Regions from separate parts of the Planococcus sp. TJ-301 genome, predicted to be linked through region 2. Evidence: riboswitches for the same ligand, from Rfam matches in the RefSeq annotation. Region 2 holds a riboswitch; the other holds the start of a gene.
What was found. A riboswitch is a leader RNA that binds a small molecule or an ion and turns the genes downstream of it on or off. The one in region 2 is predicted to bind cobalamin.
Positions count from the first base shown of each region.

Region 1: it holds a riboswitch for cobalamin, as region 2 does, so the genes downstream of both, AC4EHJ_RS07675 (ABC transporter substrate-binding protein) here and AC4EHJ_RS10075 (acyl-CoA thioesterase) in region 2, are expected to answer to the same signal.

Region 1 is NZ_JBZDOH010000001.1:1,555,572-1,561,693, forward strand. It holds gene AC4EHJ_RS07665 (adenosylcobinamide amidohydrolase) at 1-675, opposite strand, end outside; gene AC4EHJ_RS07670 (FecCD family ABC transporter permease) at 677-1,669, opposite strand; gene AC4EHJ_RS07675 (ABC transporter substrate-binding protein) at 1,662-2,630, opposite strand; cobalamin riboswitch at 2,988-3,175, opposite strand; gene argS (arginine--tRNA ligase) at 3,220-4,881, opposite strand; gene AC4EHJ_RS07685 (YwiB family protein) at 4,878-5,288, opposite strand; gene AC4EHJ_RS07690 (antibiotic biosynthesis monooxygenase family protein) at 5,463-5,960, opposite strand; gene AC4EHJ_RS07695 (cation:proton antiporter) at 6,063-6,122, opposite strand, start outside.
Region 2 is NZ_JBZDOH010000001.1:2,067,744-2,073,865, forward strand. It holds gene AC4EHJ_RS10060 (flavodoxin domain-containing protein) at 92-547, opposite strand; gene AC4EHJ_RS10065 (ribonucleotide-diphosphate reductase subunit beta) at 528-1,574, opposite strand; gene AC4EHJ_RS10070 (ribonucleoside-diphosphate reductase subunit alpha) at 1,587-3,872, opposite strand; gene AC4EHJ_RS10075 (acyl-CoA thioesterase) at 3,874-4,359, opposite strand; cobalamin riboswitch at 4,516-4,696, opposite strand; gene AC4EHJ_RS10080 (GNAT family N-acetyltransferase) at 4,970-5,278, opposite strand; gene AC4EHJ_RS10085 (GNAT family N-acetyltransferase) at 5,283-5,753, opposite strand; gene AC4EHJ_RS10090 (alpha/beta hydrolase) at 5,769-6,122, opposite strand, start outside.

The DNA of each region.
Region 1 (6,122 bases), 510 kb from region 2:
TTCATGAGGTTCACCGATGCGCATTACATGCCCCTTGTCGAGAAGCAATAATTGATCGCAATACATGGAAGCGAGGTTGATATCGTGAAAAATGGAGATTATTGTTAAGTCTTTTTCAATTGCTTGCCGTTTGATCGTATCCAGCAATTCCCGCTGATGATTAATATCCAGATGATTGGTCGGTTCATCCAATAATAGGATTTTGGCATTCTGTGCAAGCGCTTGGGCGACGAACACCCGCTGCTGTTCTCCGCCGGACAACTGGTCAATCGGTGTATTTTCATAATGTTGGATATCCATCAATCGCAGCGCCTCCGCAACCGCCGCTTCGTCTTCATGAGACCAGGATGCAAACCAGCCGCTTTGGTGCGGATACCTGCCGAGCGACACGGTTTCCCGGACAGTATGGGCAAATGCGTGGGCATGCAGCTGCGGCAGAACGGCCATTTTCTTCGCCAATTCTTTCGCCCCGAATTCGCTGATAGCACGCCCTTCAATTTCAACCGCTCCACTTTTGGCCGGCAGAACGCCGCTGATCAATTTCATCATGGTGGATTTTCCGCTTCCGTTCGGACCCAAAATACCCAGCATCTTTCCTTTCGGCACTTCAAAAGAAACTCCTTTAACAATGGTCTTATCTCCATAGCCGCCGGTAAGTTCCGTTATTTTCAGCATGTTAAGCCCCTCCTTTGCGCTGCCGGAAAAAGATGAAGGCAAAGACCGGCGCGCCAATAAATGCAGTAATTACGCCAATTGGCAGTTCTGTAGGGGAAATGATCGTCCGCGATACAAGGTCACAGACGATGAGCAACGCTGCTCCATTGATAAAAGACAGCGGCAGCACATGGCGATGGTCCGAGCCCCAGACGAGACGCACCATATGCGGTACGACGAGGCCGACAAAACCGATGGTGCCGGATACAGCGACAGCTGCCCCAGTCAGCACCGAACCGCTGATCAAAATCATCATCTTGCGTTTTTTCACGTCTACTCCTAGATGCTGCGCCCTTTCTTCGCCGAACAGCATGGCATTTAACTCCCGGCGGTTGAGCCACAGGATAAAAGAACCGATTAAGATGAAAGGCAAAGCCATCTGGACAAAAGGCCAGCCGCGCATCGAAACACTGCCAAGGAGCCAGCCGATAATCTGGCGCAGCTCTTCACCGGTCAAGGCGATCATCAGCGAGATGATCGAACCGAGAAAAGAACTGAAGATGATGCCGGTCAAAATAACAGTTTCCATTTTCATTGCCTTGTCCACCAGCTTCGCAAACGCCATCACGGCGAGCATCGTCACTAGCGCTCCTAACATGCTCATGACAGGTAATGTGTAAATACCGAGAAAAGGGATGGAAATGCCGAAAAAGAGCGTCATCACGGCGCCGACTGAGGCACCGGAAGACACTCCTAACGTGTAAGGATCAGCCAATGGGTTTTTGAGAAGCCCTTGGAATGCTGCGCCTGCAATTGCTAACGCAGCGCCCACAAGACCTGCCAGCACCACACGGGGCATGCGAATATTCCATAATATATTGGCTGCTGCTTCATCCGATGCCGGATTCCAAATGACAACCGGCGAGATGGAAACCGTCCCGACCGTTACACCCAACACCACGGCGCCTCCCAAAAGAAAAAGAGAGACGAAATAGGCAATAATTTTTTTACTCACTGAAAACCTCTGGATAAACCGTTTTTGCCAATTCCATCAAACCTGCCGTCAATCGCGGGCCTGAACGGGTTACTTGGTCTGAATCCACGTTATACACTTCATCTTCTTTCACTGCGGCCACTTCGGCAAAGCCGGTGCGTGCTTTGATTTTTTCTACAGCATCAGGCACATAAGCACCTTCTGTTGAGATGATCACTTCGGGATTCGCATCCACAATCGCTTCAGGATCCATGCTGACCCACCCTTCCTGATCGGCAGCGATGTTTTCAGCATTGATGATCGTCAGCATTTCGTCGATGAACGTACCGCTGCCCGTTGTGTAGATATCCGGTGTGCTTCCGACTTCGACAAATACGGATTTCGGTTCTTCGACCGCGCTTGCCTGTTCTTTTACTTCCGCTACTTGTGCTTCCATGTCTGACACCAGTGTTTTCGCTTCTTCCGTTGTGCCTGTCGCCTGGCCAATTATCGAAATCGTTTCATATACTTCATCAAAACTGGCCGCTTCTTGCACCACATAAACTGGAATACCTGCGTCGCGGACTTGTTGAAGCCCCGCTTCGCCTACCGCGACTCCTGACTCATGCGCCAATACCACGTCCGGATTCAAGCTGATGATTTTTTCGACATTGAATTCCTGCCCGCCGATTTTCTCAACTTTTGCAGCTTCTTCCGGATAATTATCAAAATCAGACACGCCGACCATTTTGTCGCCAAGCCCAAGTTCATATGCAATTTCAGTATTTGAAGGAATCATCGAGATGATCGCCTTCGGCTCTTCTTCAATTACCACTTCTTCGCCAACTGCGTCCGTCAATGTCACCGGGAATTCAGCTTCTCCCGCTGCCGGTGTTTCTGCCGGCGCAGTCTCTTCCTGTGCCGGTGCTGCTTCTTCGCCGCAGCCTGCTAATAATAATGCCGCCAACCCTGTACTTAATCCAAATTGCCAAATCTTCTTCATCTGTGAAATCCTCCGTTTCTAATTCGAAAAGTTGATGCGCCTGTCCAGTCCTGTTGGGCAAGTTATGGCCAAATGAAATTTGGGCTATAACTTTGCGACGAAGCACGAAGTGCTGCAGGAGCATATTGTTTTAAGGCGAATCGCCGAAGCGGCATTTTTTGCCGCACAAGCGAGGCGACTTAAGACCCCGAGGGACTAGGCGCTGAAGCTGGACACCATGAAAAGCGATAACGCTTATTCAACAATGAAAGGCTCCGGCGCATCCGCTTTCCGTTAAAAAATCCCCCGCAGAATCTGCGAGGGATTGAAAGGACGACATAAAAAAGCATGTACATCCAACCGGTCCTCGCAGGCTATGTGGGCGTTGTCATAAAGGCAGGTCTCCTGGCTTGTGATCATCGCTTGCTGCGCCTTCCCAAAGCTTGGCTTCAGTGGCATTGTTGCAGCTTGCTCTCACTTACAGTGGCGGGACCGCGCCGGAATCGAACCGGCTTCCCTTTTAACTCATGTTCTTAGACATAAGCACCTTTATGAATGAATATTCGATTGCCTTACACCAATAGTATACACGAAAATTTTTTCGTGTCGCTTACATTTTTTCCGGAGCTGAGACGCCGACAAGCTTCAAAGCATTGGCAATCGTCGTTTTCACTGCCGTAATGAGAGCCAATCTTGCACGCGTCATCTCTTCTTCAGAAGCATCAAGGACTTTATTGGCATTATAGAAGCTGTGGAAGTTTGCCGCCAGCTCATGGATATAAGTTGTAACGCGGTGCGGAGAACGCTGTTTAGCTGCATCTGCAACCACTTGCGGGAAATCGCCGATTTTCTTCAGAACATCAATTTCTTTTTCTGAAGACAAGAGGCTCAAATTGTCAGTTGATGCGATAAAACCTTGTTCTTCTGCTTGGCGCAGGATCGAGTTGATGCGCGCGTGCGCGTATTGTGAATAATAAACCGGGTTTTCATTGGATTGCGAAACAGCTAGATCCAAGTCGAAATCCATATGCGAATCGCCTGAGCGCATCGCGAAGAAATAACGGACCGCATCCAAACCGACCAATTCCACCAATTCACGCATGGTAACCGCTTTGCCTGTACGTTTGCTCATCTTCATTTTTTCGCCGTCTTTGTACAACTGCACCATTTGGATGATGCTGACTTCAAGCGTGTCGCGGTCGTAGCCCAATGCTTCAATCGCCGCTTTCATGCGCGGGATATAGCCATGGTGATCCGCTCCCCAGATGTTGATAAGCTTGTCGAAGCCGCGAGACAATTTGTCCTCGTGGTAAGCGACATCCGGCATTAAATACGTGAACGAGCCGTCGTTCTTGATCAATACACGGTCTTTGTCATCGCCGAATGTTGTCGAACGGAACCAAGTTGCCCCGCCTTCTTCAAAGATGTGGCCATTGGCGCGCAGCTTGTCCAAAGCGATTTCAATTTCTCCTTTTTCATACAATGAAGTTTCCGAGAACCAGACGTCGAACTCGACGCGGAAATCAGCCAAATCTTTCTGCAGTTTCGCAAGTTCAACTTTTAAGCCGTGCTGGCGGAACGCTTCAAAACGGTCTTCTTTCGACATCGAGACGAATTTATCGCCATGTTCTTTGACCAATACTTGCGCAATGTCTTTGATATCTTGGCCGCGGTAGCCGTCTTCCGGCATGTTCAACTCTTGGCCAAGCGCTTCAAAATAACGCGCTTCAATCGACCACGCCAAATTGTTTATCTGATTGCCCGCATCGTTTATGTAATATTCGCGTGATACATCATAGCCGGCCATATCCAAAACGTTGCATAACGAATCGCCGACTGAAGAACCGCGTGCGTGCCCTAAATGGAGATCGCCTGTCGGATTCGCCGAAACAAATTCCACTTGAATGCGTTCGCCGCCGCCTGACGTGCTGCGCCCGTAATCTTCTTTCTGCTCAAGGACTAATTTTACAACGTCCTGCAAATAATCTTTTTTGATTGTGATGTTGATGAATCCAGGGCCAGCGATTTCGATTTTCTCGATGTTCGCCGCTTCTTTGTCGACGTTTTCGACAATCGCTTCGGCAATGATGCGCGGCGCTTTTTTAGCGACGCGCGCCAATTGCATCGCAATATTCGTCGCATAGTCGCCGTTCGCCTTATCTTTTGGTGATTCGAGGAAAACATCCACTGGTTCTGCCGTCAATTCGGCTTTTTGAACTGCCTCATTGATTGCTTGTTTGATTGCGTGTTGCACTTTTTCTACTGCATTCATTGTTTGCCCTCCGTAAATTGAATTTCCATTTCGTATTCGCCGACATGGGAAGAACCCATCGCCAAATCGTAGCGGACTTTAAAATGTGCGTCGCTGGCTGAAAGTTCATGCGCTTTCGTCGTCAGCATGAACGAGCCGTGTTCGTTCGTTAAATTGCCAATCTGTTCTGTATGCAATAAAAACGGCAGCCGCATCTGCAGGCCTCCGCTTCTCATAATCACGGCATCATGTTCCCCGATTTTCACTGTGGTCTTGATGTCCAGTTCATCCTGCCGTTCCTCGTACTGCAAGTACCGCCGGTCATTCTTCACCGTCATCGTTCCCTCAGACCACATTTCTATCGTCTGTTCTTCCACGTCCGGCTGGCGGATTATGGTCGTCAGTTTGATTTTAACCAATTTTCTCATGCCGCCCCGCCTCCTTTAAGTAATAGCCTTTCCATTATAGCTCGATTCCGCGCTTGTTTTCAATTAAGGCTTTGGCGGAATATGCATAAAACACCCAAAAACGGGCCCAAATGCAAGAAACCACTCCGAAGAGTGGTTTCACATTCATCCAATAAAGCCTGCACTTGCATGGAATTACCTCTTATACGTCTTTACAAAAGAAGGGCGCGCGAAGATGTTCGGCCTTTTGTCGATGCCGTCCGCCGTTCCACGCTTTGCATGCGCCTGGCCGTAAGATTCCGACGCTTGCCAGTCTTTAAACGATTGTTCATCTTTCCACATCGTCAGAATGATGTATGTATCTGAGTTCAGCGGCTTTAATACGCGGATAGCTGCAAAGCCGGGCTCCCCTTCCACCTTGCCTGCCCGATTCTGGAAACGCGATTCGAAAATCTCGCGGCCTTCATCTGTCACTGGAATATTATTAAATACTGCAAAAAAGCCGTTGTTGATATCGCCGACCGCATTCAGCACTTCAAATGCTTCAAATCCTTGAGGCGGCGTGCCTCCTTCACTTTCATAAAGCAACGTCGATTCCTCGCCGTCCACTAGGTAAATCAGCCGTGCATTCGGAGTCGCGGCGAGCATCGCTACACCTTGGTCTCTGTGCCCTGTCCATTTATATAATTCCATTGCCATGCACCTCTTTCAGTTCTTCATTTCCTAATATTTTATCTCGACTGCCCAGAAGAATCTATTTATATCACCAGGCACTTCTTCTCCAAAATTAGTTTTTCATCCTTTTTCCCTAAGCCCGAGTATTCGGATAAGCGGTTTGATCGTCAAGCCTTGAAC
Region 2 (6,122 bases):
GTCATATTTGGGATACCAGCAGGCACTTTTAAGCATTTCTTTAGAGAGGCGGGTTCTCTGTTTATTCCCCTTATGCTGTGCTGAGAAAATGTCAAAGCACTCTGGCTGCAATGTTTGTTATCAATTTCTCACACCGCACATAGTCTTTGTCTTGCGGCATCAACTCCACTTTTAGCGTAGCTGCCAAATCGGTATGTACAAAAAGCATATCCCGAAATCGGTCCACCGCGCCGCAGAATTCGGCGTAACAGCTGTCGCCTGTGCCGAACACCGCCGTCACCAGCCTTTTGTTGCCGAGTTCTTCAAAAGCGGTGAACAGGCAGCGCAGCTCTTTCGGGATCTCGCCGCTGCCCCATGTGTAAGTGCCGACGATAACTGCATCGTAACGTGAGAGTTGTGAGAGCGCAAAGTCGTTTATTGCGTAAATGCTTACGGACAAGCGCTTTGCACGACAAATCTGCTGCAAGATTTCCGCCACAGCTTTTGTGTTTCCAGTGGCCGAAGCATAGACGATGGCAATCCTCGGTTTATAATTCGTCAAAGCCATTCGACTGCGACACTTTCGAGTAGGTCCGGGATTTTTGTTCGAAGAAGTCGGATTTCGTGTCGTTCATCATGCCGTCCCCGAACACTTGAATCCATGGCATCGGATTGTCGCGCTCGGCGTAGAGGTTATCGAGCCCGAGTTGACGCAGGCGTTTATTGGCCAAGTATTCGACGTAGCCCTCGAATTCGACAAGGTCGAGCCCTTCGATATCGGCCAGGATGTAGCGCGCCCATTCCTTTTCAAGTTCAACCGCCTCCCCAACCGCTTCGTAAACGTAGGCAATGTTGTCGTCCGAATTCAGTTCCGGGTTTTCCGTCAATAAAATCCGGATAAACTGTGCGATGAAATAAGCGTGCTGCATCTCGTCGCGCTGAATATAGCTGATCATCGTGCTGGTCTTGAGCATTTTCTGCTGGCGCGCCAAATGGTAAAAGAACGCAAAGCCGGCGTAGAAATAAATGCCTTCCAAGTTGATGGAATTGACACTGAGGCGAAACAGCTTCTGCGGCGTCGGGTCTTCGCGGAACGCTTCGTAGGCATCCAAAATCAATTCGTTGCGTTTGCGGACAATCGGATCGGTTTTCGCCTGGTCGAAGCGGGCATTTTGTTCGCTGATCGATACGAGCGAACTCAATATATACGAATACGATTCGTTATGGACAGCTTCCTGCTGGGAAATCACCGCAAAAATCGCTTTGAAGCTGGAATCCGTGACATAGTCGAGGACCTGGCTCATCGTCGGCGTCTGCAGGCTGTCGAGCGATGCCAGCTGCGTATTGATGCGCATGAAGACATCCTGTTCAGTCGCACTGAGCAGATCCCATTGCTTGATGTCGTCCTGCATATTGATTTCCTGCGCTTTCCAGAAGTTCGACAATAGCGTCTGGTACATATCGTACATTTGCGGATACGCGATGTCGTTCCAGTTGAGCAAGCCGGACGATTGACCGTTCAGGATGCCGGTGGATTTATTGGGCTGCTCGGGATTGAGCAATTTGATTTTTTTCAGCGGTGCGTGGATCGTCATGGCGGTTCCTCCTTAACTTTGGCAAGCTTCACATTCTTCAATTTCTGCCTGGGATGTGCTGCGCACGTAATACGTCGTCTTCAAGTTTTGTTCCCACGCTTCGAGATGCAGGCCGAGCAGCTCTTTTGCTTTGATCGTATGCGGCACATAGAAATTGAAGCTGATCGACTGGTCGATGTGGCGTTGGCGGGCGGCGTTCTGGCGAATGCTCCACTTCTGGTCGAGCACGTGGCGCGAGCGGCGGTAATACTCGTAGGTGCGGTGGTCGAGATCCGGCGCCGTCACTTTGAATTTGAAATTTTTCTTTTCTTCGGCGTATTCCACAGCATAAAGCGGATCGATGCCATCGGTCGAGCCGCCGATTTTCGCGGTCGACGAATTCGGCGCAACCGCCATCATCCAGCCGTTGCGGACGCCATTTTGGGTAATGTCGCTTTGCAGTCGATTCCAACGGTCGCTGCTGTAATTTTTGCGTTCGAAATACTCTCCCGTCTGCCATTCCGACCCCTCAAACTCGCGATACGCGCCTTTTTCCTTGGCGAGCTCCATGGAAGAGCGGATGGTGTGGTAAGCAATTTCTTCGTATAGTTTATCGGCAAACGCGACGGCTTCTTCTGTTTCCCAGTGGATGCCTTCGAGCGCCAGCAAGTGAGCCCATCCGAAAGTTCCGCTTCCTACCGCGCGATATTTCTTGTTCGTCGCCTCGGCCTGTCCGACGGAAATTGTGTTCAAGTCGATAACGTTGTCGAGCATGCGCATCTGGATCGGAATCAGCCTCTTCAGCACGTCCGCCTTCACCGCGCGCGGCAAATTGATCGACGACAAATTGCAGACGACGAAGTCGCCCGGCTTCCGGATCATCACAAGATTGCCGTCTTCATCGGTGTATTCTTTCGTAATCGTCGTCGCCGACATGTTTTGCGTGATTTCGCTGCACAAATTACTGCAGTAAATCGATGTGAGCCCCTTGCCGCGCAAGTGCTTATTGGGATTCTGGCGGTTGACTTCGTCGCGGTAAAACATATACGGCGTGCCGGTTTCAAGCTGAGACACCATGATGCGCGCCATGATGTCCATTGCCCGGTACGTTTTCCGCGGCAATAACGGATGCGCTGCCGCTTTTTCGTATTTCGCGGAGAAATGCTTTACATCCGTCTCGTCGTAAAAGTCTTCCAGCCCGAGCGCATTCCCGGCTTCGTCTTGCCAGCCCATCGTTTGTTTCACTTGATGCGGGCAGAACGTATGCCATTCGCCGGTGCTGCGGCCCTGATCATCGGTTTCCTTCAGTTTTTCCATGAACAAATCCGGAATCGCGACACCGGTGAAAATATCATGCGCTTTCCGGCGTTCGTCGCCGTTATTCGTCTTCAGGTCCAAAAAGCCGTTCATGATGTCTTTGTGGAACACATCCAGGTAAATCGCCACTGCCCCTTGGCGCTGGCCCAGTTGGTCGACGCTCACTGCTGTGTCGTTGACCAGACGGATCCACGGAATGACGCCGGACGAACTGCCTTTGAATTTTTTTATATCAGATCCCATTGCCCGCACCTTGCCGTAATAAACGCCGATGCCGCCTCCGTCCTTACTGAGGCGGGCGATGTCCCAGTTGTTCAAGTAAATGCCATCGAGCGAATCATCGACCGTATCGATAAAGCACGACGACAGCTGGCCAAAGCTCTTGCCGGCATTCGACAGCGTCGGCGTCGCTACCGTCATATACAGGTTGCTCATCGCCCAATACGCTTCTTTCACCAAGGCCAGACGCTTTTCTTGCGGTTCGTTCTGCATCAGTGCCATGGCGATGACCATAAAGCGCTCCTGCGGCAGCTCAAATACCGCACCTTCATAATCCTTCGCCAAATAACGGTCCGCCAGCAGGAACAAGCCGATATATGTGAACAGCAAGTCCCGCTCCGCATCGATTTCGTTGCCGAGCACGCTGATTTCCTCTTGCGCATAGCTTTCCAGCAAATCGCCGGAATAAATGCCGATTTCCGTCAGATAGCGAATCAAGCCATAAAAATCGCCGTATTTCGAAGACGCGTCGTAGGTTCGGCTGGCAGCGGCCGCTTCGTATAAGTCATTCAGGTATAAGTGCGCCGCGACGAAGGTCCAATCCGGTTCCTCCATTGAGATACGGTCCAATGCATAGCCGATTGCCTGCTCTTTTCTCGCCTTCGCAGTGCCCAATGCAGGGAGTTTGCCGGCAAGCTCACCGGTCTGCAGCCCGAACTTCTCCTGTGCACGTTCCAGCGCCGCTAAAACGCCTTCCAATCCTGTATCTTCTACAATTTTCATATCAGCACAACTCCTTTGCAAATTCGTTGATTTTCATGCGCCGCTCTTTGCGTTCCTGAGCGCTTTGGAACAATTGCTTTTCGCTGTCGGTTTCCGGCACCACGCCTTCGACCGGCGACGGCTTGCCGTTTTCGTCGACGGCGACCATTGTCAGGATCGCGGTTGTCGTCAAGGTTTTCGTCCGGTTTTCCACGCTCTGGCATTCGGCTTTGACGTAGACTTCCATCGATGTCCGGCCCGTTGATACGACGACGCCTTCTAGCAGCAAGATGTCGCCGACACGGGCAGACGACAGGAAGTTGACGGTATCGATGGATGCGGTCACGACGGCTTTGCCGCTGTGTCTCATCGCTGTAATCGCCGCGATTTCGTCGATATAGCTGAGCACCGCGCCGCCGAAAATCGTGCCCATGTGGTTTGTGTCGGGCGGCAGCACCAGTCTGGTCTGAATCGTCCTCGATATGTTTGCTGCAATGTGTTTCGCCATGTGGCATGCCTCCAAAATTCAATTTACTAAATAAAAAAACCCATCCTCTCAGAGAGAGGATGGGTTTGTAAACGCAGAATAATCTTCGGAACAGCAGAAAAAGCCGGCTGCACCGCGCAGAGTCTCTTCGTTATCCTTCCCAGCTCCCGGAGAAGATCTTAACTGATAAAAATGGCAGGTCTCCTGGCTCGTGCGTCATCCTCCGCTATGTCCTTCCCGTCCGTTGGACAGTGGATTGCCATAGCTTTCGTCAGCACTTACAGTTGCGGGTACAGCTCCGGTTTTTCATCGGATTCCCTATTAAGCCTTTTCAGGCACCATTATTATTGGTATTACTATATATGGTGTTTAAATGTATACAATACACTAAATATCGTATTTTCACACTATAAACCACTTTCCTCTCTTTTACAAGCTCTGTTTCAAAAGCTGAATTCTAAGCTTCTCAACCTTCACGTTACATTATGGTTGATAAGAAAAAGCTGTCACAAGCTTGTTTAGATTGGCGGGTTCATTTTTCCAATCGGCACCTAAACCGTTCGACTCCTGGATATTTTTCTCCGAGGCTTGTCACGTTAAAGCCGGTGCTGCGGTAAAAGCCGACAGCTTCCTAATCGGTTTCGGCAACAATGGAGGTGGGATCCAGTTTTTCCTGAATTGCTTCGATCATCGCTTTGCCATAGCCTCTGCCTCTGGCGGACGGCAAAACAGCGATATGCCTGATTTCTAATTCTCCTGGTTGGATAAATGCGATGCCGACGCAGCCGACAACCCTGTCGCCGTCTGCAAATCCATAAAGCTGCATCGTTTGGGAAGCGATGTATTGATTGTATTCATCCGCAGCCCGTTCTGCGCTCGCCGCGTAAGTCAGCAAGCGCACCGCCTTTTCGCGGATCATATACGCCGTCACGTCTTCCATCTGGTCACCCCTGCTGTTCCATTATGATGAAGACAGCGGAATCCGTACTGAACTTCCGAGCTTCCGTGAAGCCAAATTTCTTGTACAGATGAATCGCCCGCGCATTGAACTCCGCTACGGTCAACCGCAGGCGAAGCCCCGGATGCTCGCTTTGGATAGCGGATGCCGCGTAGCCGAAGAAACGATGCCCATTGCCTTGCCCCGTCAGTTCGGGATCCAAGCCGAGGCCGATATCGATGAACCCTTCCGGATAAGCGCTTTCCGCGATGCCTTTCGGAACTTGAGCGGGTCCTCCTGCACACAGAAAGCCGACTAATGTTCCGTCCGCGAAGACAGCTTCATATGAACCGTCCAAAAGTTCGCTGAGCGATTCTTCTGTCGTTTCGTTATTGTAGAAATCATACGGCTCTTCGTAATTCCACCGCAATATCATCATCGCGCTTGCTTTATCCATTTTCTGTTTTGTAAATTCCATCTAACTTCCCCGCCTCTAGCAGAATTCAGCCAGCCAGTTGGCTACGTCCTTTTCCATCTCTCGAGTAAACTGGTGGCCGGCCCCTTCCACAATCTTTTTCTCCACATTTTCGTGCTCATGCGTTTCTTTCAAATACCGGTAATAGGCCGCGTGTCCTTCAAGCGGCACTGTCCGGTCCAGTTCTCCATTGATGAGCAGCACAGCTCCTTGGCCCGGACGCGCTTCCATGGGATCGAACCCTTTCAGCAGCGCTGCCATTTCCGGATCCATCGGAGAGCGGTCTTGGCGTTCGCGGAAAATCTGTTCCGTAAGTATGAATGCGCCGGATCCATTGATACTCGCGAAACCTGCAACACGCGGATGGCGCGC